DNA from 3 places in the Phosphitispora fastidiosa genome. Region 3 is predicted to be linked to each of the others. Evidence: riboswitches for the same ligand, from Rfam matches in the RefSeq annotation. Region 3 holds a riboswitch; each other region holds the start of a gene.

What was found. Region 3 has a riboswitch for cyclic di-GMP ahead of Ga0451573_RS08220 (HD-GYP domain-containing protein). Riboswitches for the same ligand answer to the same signal wherever they lie in the genome.
Region 1: another riboswitch for cyclic di-GMP. It lies ahead of Ga0451573_RS00135 (aspartyl-phosphate phosphatase Spo0E family protein); the one in region 3 lies ahead of Ga0451573_RS08220 (HD-GYP domain-containing protein).
Region 2: another riboswitch for cyclic di-GMP. It lies ahead of Ga0451573_RS02530 (DNRLRE domain-containing protein); the one in region 3 lies ahead of Ga0451573_RS08220 (HD-GYP domain-containing protein).

What each region holds. Positions count from the first base shown of each region.
Region 1 covers NZ_JAHHUL010000001.1:21,905-24,169, reverse strand. The annotation lists gene feoB (ferrous iron transport protein B) at 1-552, opposite strand, end outside; gene Ga0451573_RS00140 (FeoA family protein) at 588-809, opposite strand; gene Ga0451573_RS00135 (aspartyl-phosphate phosphatase Spo0E family protein) at 1,004-1,162, opposite strand; cyclic di-GMP riboswitch class I at 1,255-1,340, opposite strand; gene Ga0451573_RS00130 (VWA domain-containing protein) at 1,437-2,265, opposite strand, start outside.
Region 2 covers NZ_JAHHUL010000002.1:22,049-24,313, forward strand. The annotation lists gene Ga0451573_RS02530 (DNRLRE domain-containing protein) at 1-1,002, opposite strand, end outside; cyclic di-GMP riboswitch class I at 1,087-1,197, opposite strand; gene Ga0451573_RS02535 (anti-sigma factor family protein) at 1,547-1,852, opposite strand; gene ftsZ (cell division protein FtsZ) at 1,874-2,265, opposite strand, start outside.
Region 3 covers NZ_JAHHUL010000006.1:162,457-164,721, reverse strand. The annotation lists gene Ga0451573_RS08220 (HD-GYP domain-containing protein) at 1-1,108, opposite strand, end outside; cyclic di-GMP riboswitch class I at 1,203-1,285, opposite strand; gene Ga0451573_RS08215 (aspartyl-phosphate phosphatase Spo0E family protein) at 1,390-1,587, opposite strand; gene Ga0451573_RS08210 (cell division protein FtsA) at 1,736-2,265, opposite strand, start outside.

The DNA.
Region 1 (2,265 bases), on a different contig from region 3:
TTCATGTAACTTGCTATGAAGCCCGATGTCAATATGGCCTGAGCGGGCGCTGCATATTTTCCCTTTGAGCTCATCCATGCCCATTTGCTTTACAGCTACGGTTTGGATAACGGGAACACCCAGCAGGTCTTCCAAAAGATCAGTATCAATCTTTCTTCCCTGTTTCTCTGCTTCGTCAAGCATATTCAGGGCAACTACCACTGGGACACCTGTATCTATTATCTGTTGGGTCAGGAAAAGATCCCGTTCCAGGTGGACTGCATCTACGATATCGATTACAACATCAGCCTCAAGGATAATATCCCGGGCAATTCTTTCCTCATCATTAAATGATGAGATGCCATAAACTCCAGGAGTGTCAATGATAACATCATTTCCGTATCTTCCGTGGGAAATCTCAAGAGTTGTGCCAGGGTAGTTGGATACATCAACATATAATCCTGTCAGAGCATTGAAAAATACTGATTTACCAACATTGGGATTACCGGCTAAAACGATTTTTCTTGAATCTGGCGGAATATTAATTTTAACACCGCTATCATGACAATGCATAATATTTCAAATCTCCTTTGCTGTCACATAATATGTCAACTGATAAGTTCCACTGCAATCTGTCGTGCCAGCCTCCTGCCGATGGCAATTTCCTGGTTGTTCTTCTGCACCACAACCGGACCTGCAGGCACAACTTCAGCACAACAAACGATCTCCCCTTCAGAAATCCCGAACCTGATTGCCTGTGCTCTGATATCACTATTGCCGATACCGGTAATTCTTACCTTATGTCCCTTTTTACATTTATCCAGGTTCATACTCCGTTCCCCCCATTTTTTAATATGATGTTTTCTACTGATAATTACTTTTTACTGAGAAGCATTTTTCACTGAGAAGTATTTTCCACTGAGAAGTATTCTCATTTCCAAGTATAGATTATGATTAGCTAATAGTCAATATGTTTATAATAAAACTTCTGTTGATTTTGCAAAAAAAAATAGGCCTGATTGGCCTATCCCTTGGAATCACCAAGTTTCATGAATTGCACGATCATATTGTCAATAATGCAACTCTGCTGATAAATTTCGGGGTCACTTAAAATGTTGTTTTTTTCTTCCGCCAAGGTATTGAGTTCCCGCTGCATTTTTTCGATCTCCTGCACAAGATCCACTAAGGACTCCTCCTTCCCCTTTGCCGCCACCTATCAAAACATAAATTAACCGGTATCGATCATCAGATACCGGACCAAAGGTGAAGCAGCACTTCGGTAACCCGGCTGTCATAGCTTTTGTAGCTTTAGACCCGCAGTTTTGCGCCCCCAGTTTTCACTGGTTTTGCCATTTCGATACTCATATTAAATTTTATCGCTTTACATATAAAATTATACCAGAAGATTTCCAATTGTTGTGTCGTAATGTGTCGATAGACTCGAAAAATATTTCACATTATATAATTTTTCTGGCTACCCTGTCTAATTGCTCCAAATTCCGGCATTCGAATACCTGGTCACACAATCCTCCGTAAAGTGATATCAGGCTGTCTTCCTTGTCCCAGCTTTCAACAGGTTCCGGGTTCAGCCAGATAGTTTTTCTGACTTCCTGACACATATTCCGGAAGCAGTCTGCATGATCCCTGTGATAATTGTTGCGGGCATCCCCGATAATAACCAGAGTAGTCTTTTTATTAAGAATCTCAAGATACTTCTCATTAAAATCAATAAACATCTGGCCATAATCAGAGAATGCTGTTTTGGAGAATCTGGCCAGATTATAGATGTCTTTAATCCCATCTTCAATTTCTCTGTTCTGAAAATATCCGGTTACTTCGTCAGGAGTATCCACAAAAACAAATGACCTCACATGAAGATACCTGCTCTGAATGGAATAGACAAGCTGGAGGATAAACTCACTGAATATTTTCACTGAACCTGACAGGTCAAAGAGGACAACAAATTCCGGCCTTGTAGGATAGTGGTCGCGATAGGCAGGCTTTATTGGTACACCTCCATATGACATTGATCTTCTGATAGTCCCGGCCAGGTCAATCCGTCCCCTTTTTGACCGTTTTTGTCGAAACGACACTCTTGAGGCTAATTTATGCGCTATTTTACTTATTTTTTTTCTTATTTCTGCTGTCTGTTGGGAAGAAAGTCTGTAAAAATCCAGCTGATTAATATTTTCTCTGATTAAAACTGTTTCCAGCGCATCTGAGCCAAGTTCAATGATTAATTTTTTTTCCAGCTCCAGGTAAAGCATATCTTCAAGGTTTTTTAAG
Region 2 (2,265 bases), on a different contig from region 3:
GTCGGCTGTCACGGTGAGCACCGTTTCGCCAAACAGGCCGTATTTACGACTTATTTCTGCAGTTACGGCCTGAGAGCGTTCGCCCCTGGCATCATACATGTATGGTGTGGGCATGTTCCAGATAACATCACCTGTACCGGGGTCGGTGAAATCGATAGAGCCATCGTCCCGCATGCTGTAGTCCAGGTGCCTTATATCAAGGGCAAACTTAAACTCAGACGGGGCCTCCGGGTCATTAAGGATGATTTCCTCCTTCAGGGTTTTCCCGTCAATAATGTACCTGAGGTCGGTATGGTCTGTTATGCCGCGGTAGATTAAGGTATTCTGTACAGCCCTGGCCGGACTTTCTTTACTGCCCAGAAGGCGCCAGGCAATGGCATGCTCCTTCTGCTGTATCTCTCCCAGCTTCTGTTCCCCCGGCTTCCCCCAGAACATCTCCCGGGAGGCTGTACCGGACGTTTCACGGACCGTTTCACCGGCCTTTTCACGGGACTTAACCCATGAATTCTCAGAAAAGCGCACTTTAAGGCTGTTGGCCCGGTTTTCAAAGGCATAGCCTTTTTCCGGTGACTCCACCAGGGTATTATCTATGTCTGCCAGCCCGTTGTTTTCATCCCTGTAATGGACCGGTTCCTGGTAGACCTCAGTCCTGTATTCACTGTCACTGATTTTGAAGGTTTTGGAGTACTCAGTTCTTTTCTCCCTGACCTCATTTCTGCTTTTGGCCTCCAGGACCGCCGGGTTTCTGGGCTTTTTGGGCCCTGCAGTCTCGGGCAGGACATTTTTGTCCCTGCCCGGCTCGTTTTTCTCAGGCCCGGTGTCATAGACCGTGTCATCAACCTTCTTGGCCGCTGCCGGGCGCAGGAACCCTTCAAAACCTCCCAGGGTCCATTCCTGCACAGCCAGCCTGATTACCCCGTCCAGGGCCCCCATGTTCAGGGCCAGGGCCAGAACAACAGCCAGGACCTTAATCCACAACTGCTTTTTAAATGTTTTTCTCATTCATCATTCCTCCTTCGCAGACGCAAAAAACACCTACCCGATAAGATAGGCGCTTCTACTGTAATGTAATATAGCAAATTCTGCTTCGGCAGCCCGGCTGTCATAGCATATCACGGTTAATAAAAGTCGGTCGCGATATGCTTTAGACCCGTGGCTTTGCGCCCCCGCCTTTCGGCGGGTTTGCCTTTATCGGGGAATTGAATCTTGTTTATTCTGGATCTTGTTTATTCTGGATCTTGTTTATTCTGGATTTTGTTTATTTTATGCTCCTTTTTACATTTTACCACCTTTTTTTACATTTTCCGGCAAAAGGGTCTGAAATGCGGTTTTCGGGGTCTAAAATGCGGTTTTGGGGGTATGAAATGTAGTCTGCCCCTATTCAATTATTGATTCCTCTTTCTCAATTGATAAAACAACAGAAACCCGGAGCAAGGTCAAAGACATAAAAAAATATACTTTCTATACGTTGAAAAAGCTGCCGGCTTATACTAAGCCGGCAGCTTTATATTACTATAAGACTCTGTATTACTAAGAATCTACTTTTCTAAAAGAAATCGAAAAGTTGTCCTTTAAGCTGAACTGAAATAAGCGCCATGACCAAAATGAACGTGAAAATAGCCCCCACAAAGAAAAACCTTTTAAAGCCCCCGGAGGGCATTAACAAGTACCAGAAAAGGCCTGAAGCCTTTTCTTCTTTTTCCTTTGCCGCTTCCCTGGCCTTCATTTTAGCAAAACTCTGGGCACATGAAGGACATTCATCCAGGTGTTTTTCCATCTCTTGCCTGAGATCCTCTGACAGCTTATCATCAATCAGGTCGAACATCAGGTATCTACACTCATGACAATTCAAGAAACCTACCTCCTGTGCCCCTTATTTCCTGCGCAGAAATGCCGGAATATCAAGGTCATCAGTCGCAAATGGTTTTATGTCCAGTTCGGAATTAATTTCCTTGCGGTTAAACTTTTGGTCAAAACCCGTAGCTATAACGGTTACCCGGACTTCATCTTCCATCGACTCATCAATCACCGCGCCAAAGATAATATTTGCCTCGGGATCAGCAGCCTGGGCTATAATTTCGGCAGCCTCATTGACTTCAAAGAGCGCCAGACTGGAACCGCCGGTGATGTTCAGCAGCACACCCCGGGCTCCTTCGATTGAGGTCTCCAAAAGCGGGCTGGAAATAGCTGACTCAGCCGCCTCTGAGGCTCTTTTTTCACCTGAAGCAATACCAATTCCCATTAGGGCCGACCCTGTTTCAGTCA
Region 3 (2,265 bases):
GATTATAGATAACCCCAAGTTCATCGGCAAATCCACTGTCATCCTGCAGCGCCCTTGCTATATTCAGGCCGGTTTCTTTAACTAATTCAATTTCCTGAACGTAATCAGGACCGGCAGGAATTTTATTGCTATCGGTAAGTATCCTCACCACAGGCTTCTCTGGGTGAATGCGCCTATTGCATACAACAAGCCCTATCTCACCCGAGCTAAGCTCCACCAAAGAACCGGCAGCATACCGGGCGACATTTTGCAGAAAAAGCTCCATTAATGAGCTGTCTATTTTCAGCCCTGCTTCTTCATTCATCAGTTCTATAGCCTCACAGGTGCTGTAAGCCTTCCGGTGTTTCCGCTCACTGGTAAGGGCATCAAACAGGTCAGCAATGGCTGCAATCCTGGCAAATTCACAGATGTCAGTATTCTTTAGGGCTCTCGGGTAACCAGTACCATCTATGCGTTCATGATGCTGAAAAGCAACATGTGCTGCCAGCAGGTTAACATCTTTCTGGTCTCTCAGGAGGTTAAAACCTTTGATGCTGTGCTGCTGCATTTGACTGAATTCTTCGGGCGAAAGCCGGCCCGGTTTTTCCACCACCTTGGGATCAACATACATGGACCCGATATCGTGCATAACTGCCCCCACTCCCAGGTCCCGCAACTGAACCTCGTTATAGTTTAAGGCCAGACCGATGCGCAGTGACAGGATACATACATTCAGGCAGTGGGCATACAGGTAACTGTCATAAGAGCGGATATCACAAAATTCAAAAAGCAGCTGCCTGTTCTGCAGAACCTCGTCTGCCAGCCTGTTTACCAGATCCTTAATCAGTTTGGTATCTACCTTTTGGTACTTTTTAGCCTCTTCAAAAACCCTTCGCAATGTTATAATCCCGTCTAATCTTGTACTGTCAGAAACTACATCGGGGAACTCGATGTCCCGGCAAAAACCGTCAATAATAATGATTGTCGGGTAACCCAGGGCCTGCAGCCTTTTGGCATATGCAGGGTTAAGTTCACTCCCGGCAGAAAGCAAGACGCTCCCATTGGCTGAATAAAGACTTTTCCCCAAAATCATCCCTGACTGCAGCTTGCTTACAGATATTTTGCGCATAGACCTGCCCCCTCTCCTGTCATTTTCGTCACTTTCGTCATTTTAGGAAATAAAAATTCCGCCTTGCTTGCCGGAAAAGCAGACGGATCAGTTTTTCGGCAGCCTGGCTGTCATAGCAAAAGCTTTAGACCCATGGCTTTGCGTCCCTAACTTTCGGTAGGTTTGCCTTTACGGTAAAAAAATATGCGGTTAGCTTATTATATTTATACGTTACAAGCCAATGTAAACAGGGTGTCCGGTAAAGAAATATTAATCCCAATTGAGCAACTGTATCAAAAGCCCTAATTATAATAATTATTAAATAATGTTGTACTGATAAAACAGTTATATCTTTTCATATACTCTACTATCAAACAGTCAATTTCACAGCTCTTGTTGTACACATCCGGGTCATTTAGACCCTTATTCTTTACCAAACTGTACATTTCTCTCTGTTTTTCCCGGATCTTTTTCCGGAATTCCCGACGGTTTGTCCACATTTTCATCTCTCCCACACTTTATTGTGGTTGGATTGTTAATCTGTCCCAAACTGTGTTTTTTTTATGTTTTCTTCTAGGAATTATTGCAAATATCCTTCAGAGAAAATGTCGAATACCGTCAAATCGAAATTTTTTTTCCAAAATATTATTATTTCCATTCTAATAATACATTGTCACCATCTTTAAGTGGCGTTGTAAATTCAGCGGAGCTCCCGTTAACTTTTAGTTCAAGTCTCATTCCGGTTTCGGGAGGTATTAACTGAAGATTGGTCCGTGTCAGTACATCTGTAAGAATAGCATCCACCCCAGGAATTTCTACCGTTTCATTATTAACCGTGACAATAGTAAACCTGGGGACATTAGATTCGTCCTCACCTGCCGGATCTACTGTCTCTGCATGCTCTACTGTCTCTGCATACTCTACTGTCTCTGCATGCTCTGCCGTCTCTGCATGCTCTGCAAGCTCCGCCGCTTTCATTGGCTCTGCCGCAGTATCCGGCTCAGTTTGGATATCGCCGGTATCATCTCCTGGAACAGGCTCAACGTTTGGCATTGGTTCACCGGTCGGTATTGGTTCAGCAGCCCTTTCCAGGATTATGTCATCCCCGTCATTAACTTCAGCCATGGAATCAACCAAACGCTCGTTAATATATATGTAGCAATCGTCACCGGAATCAG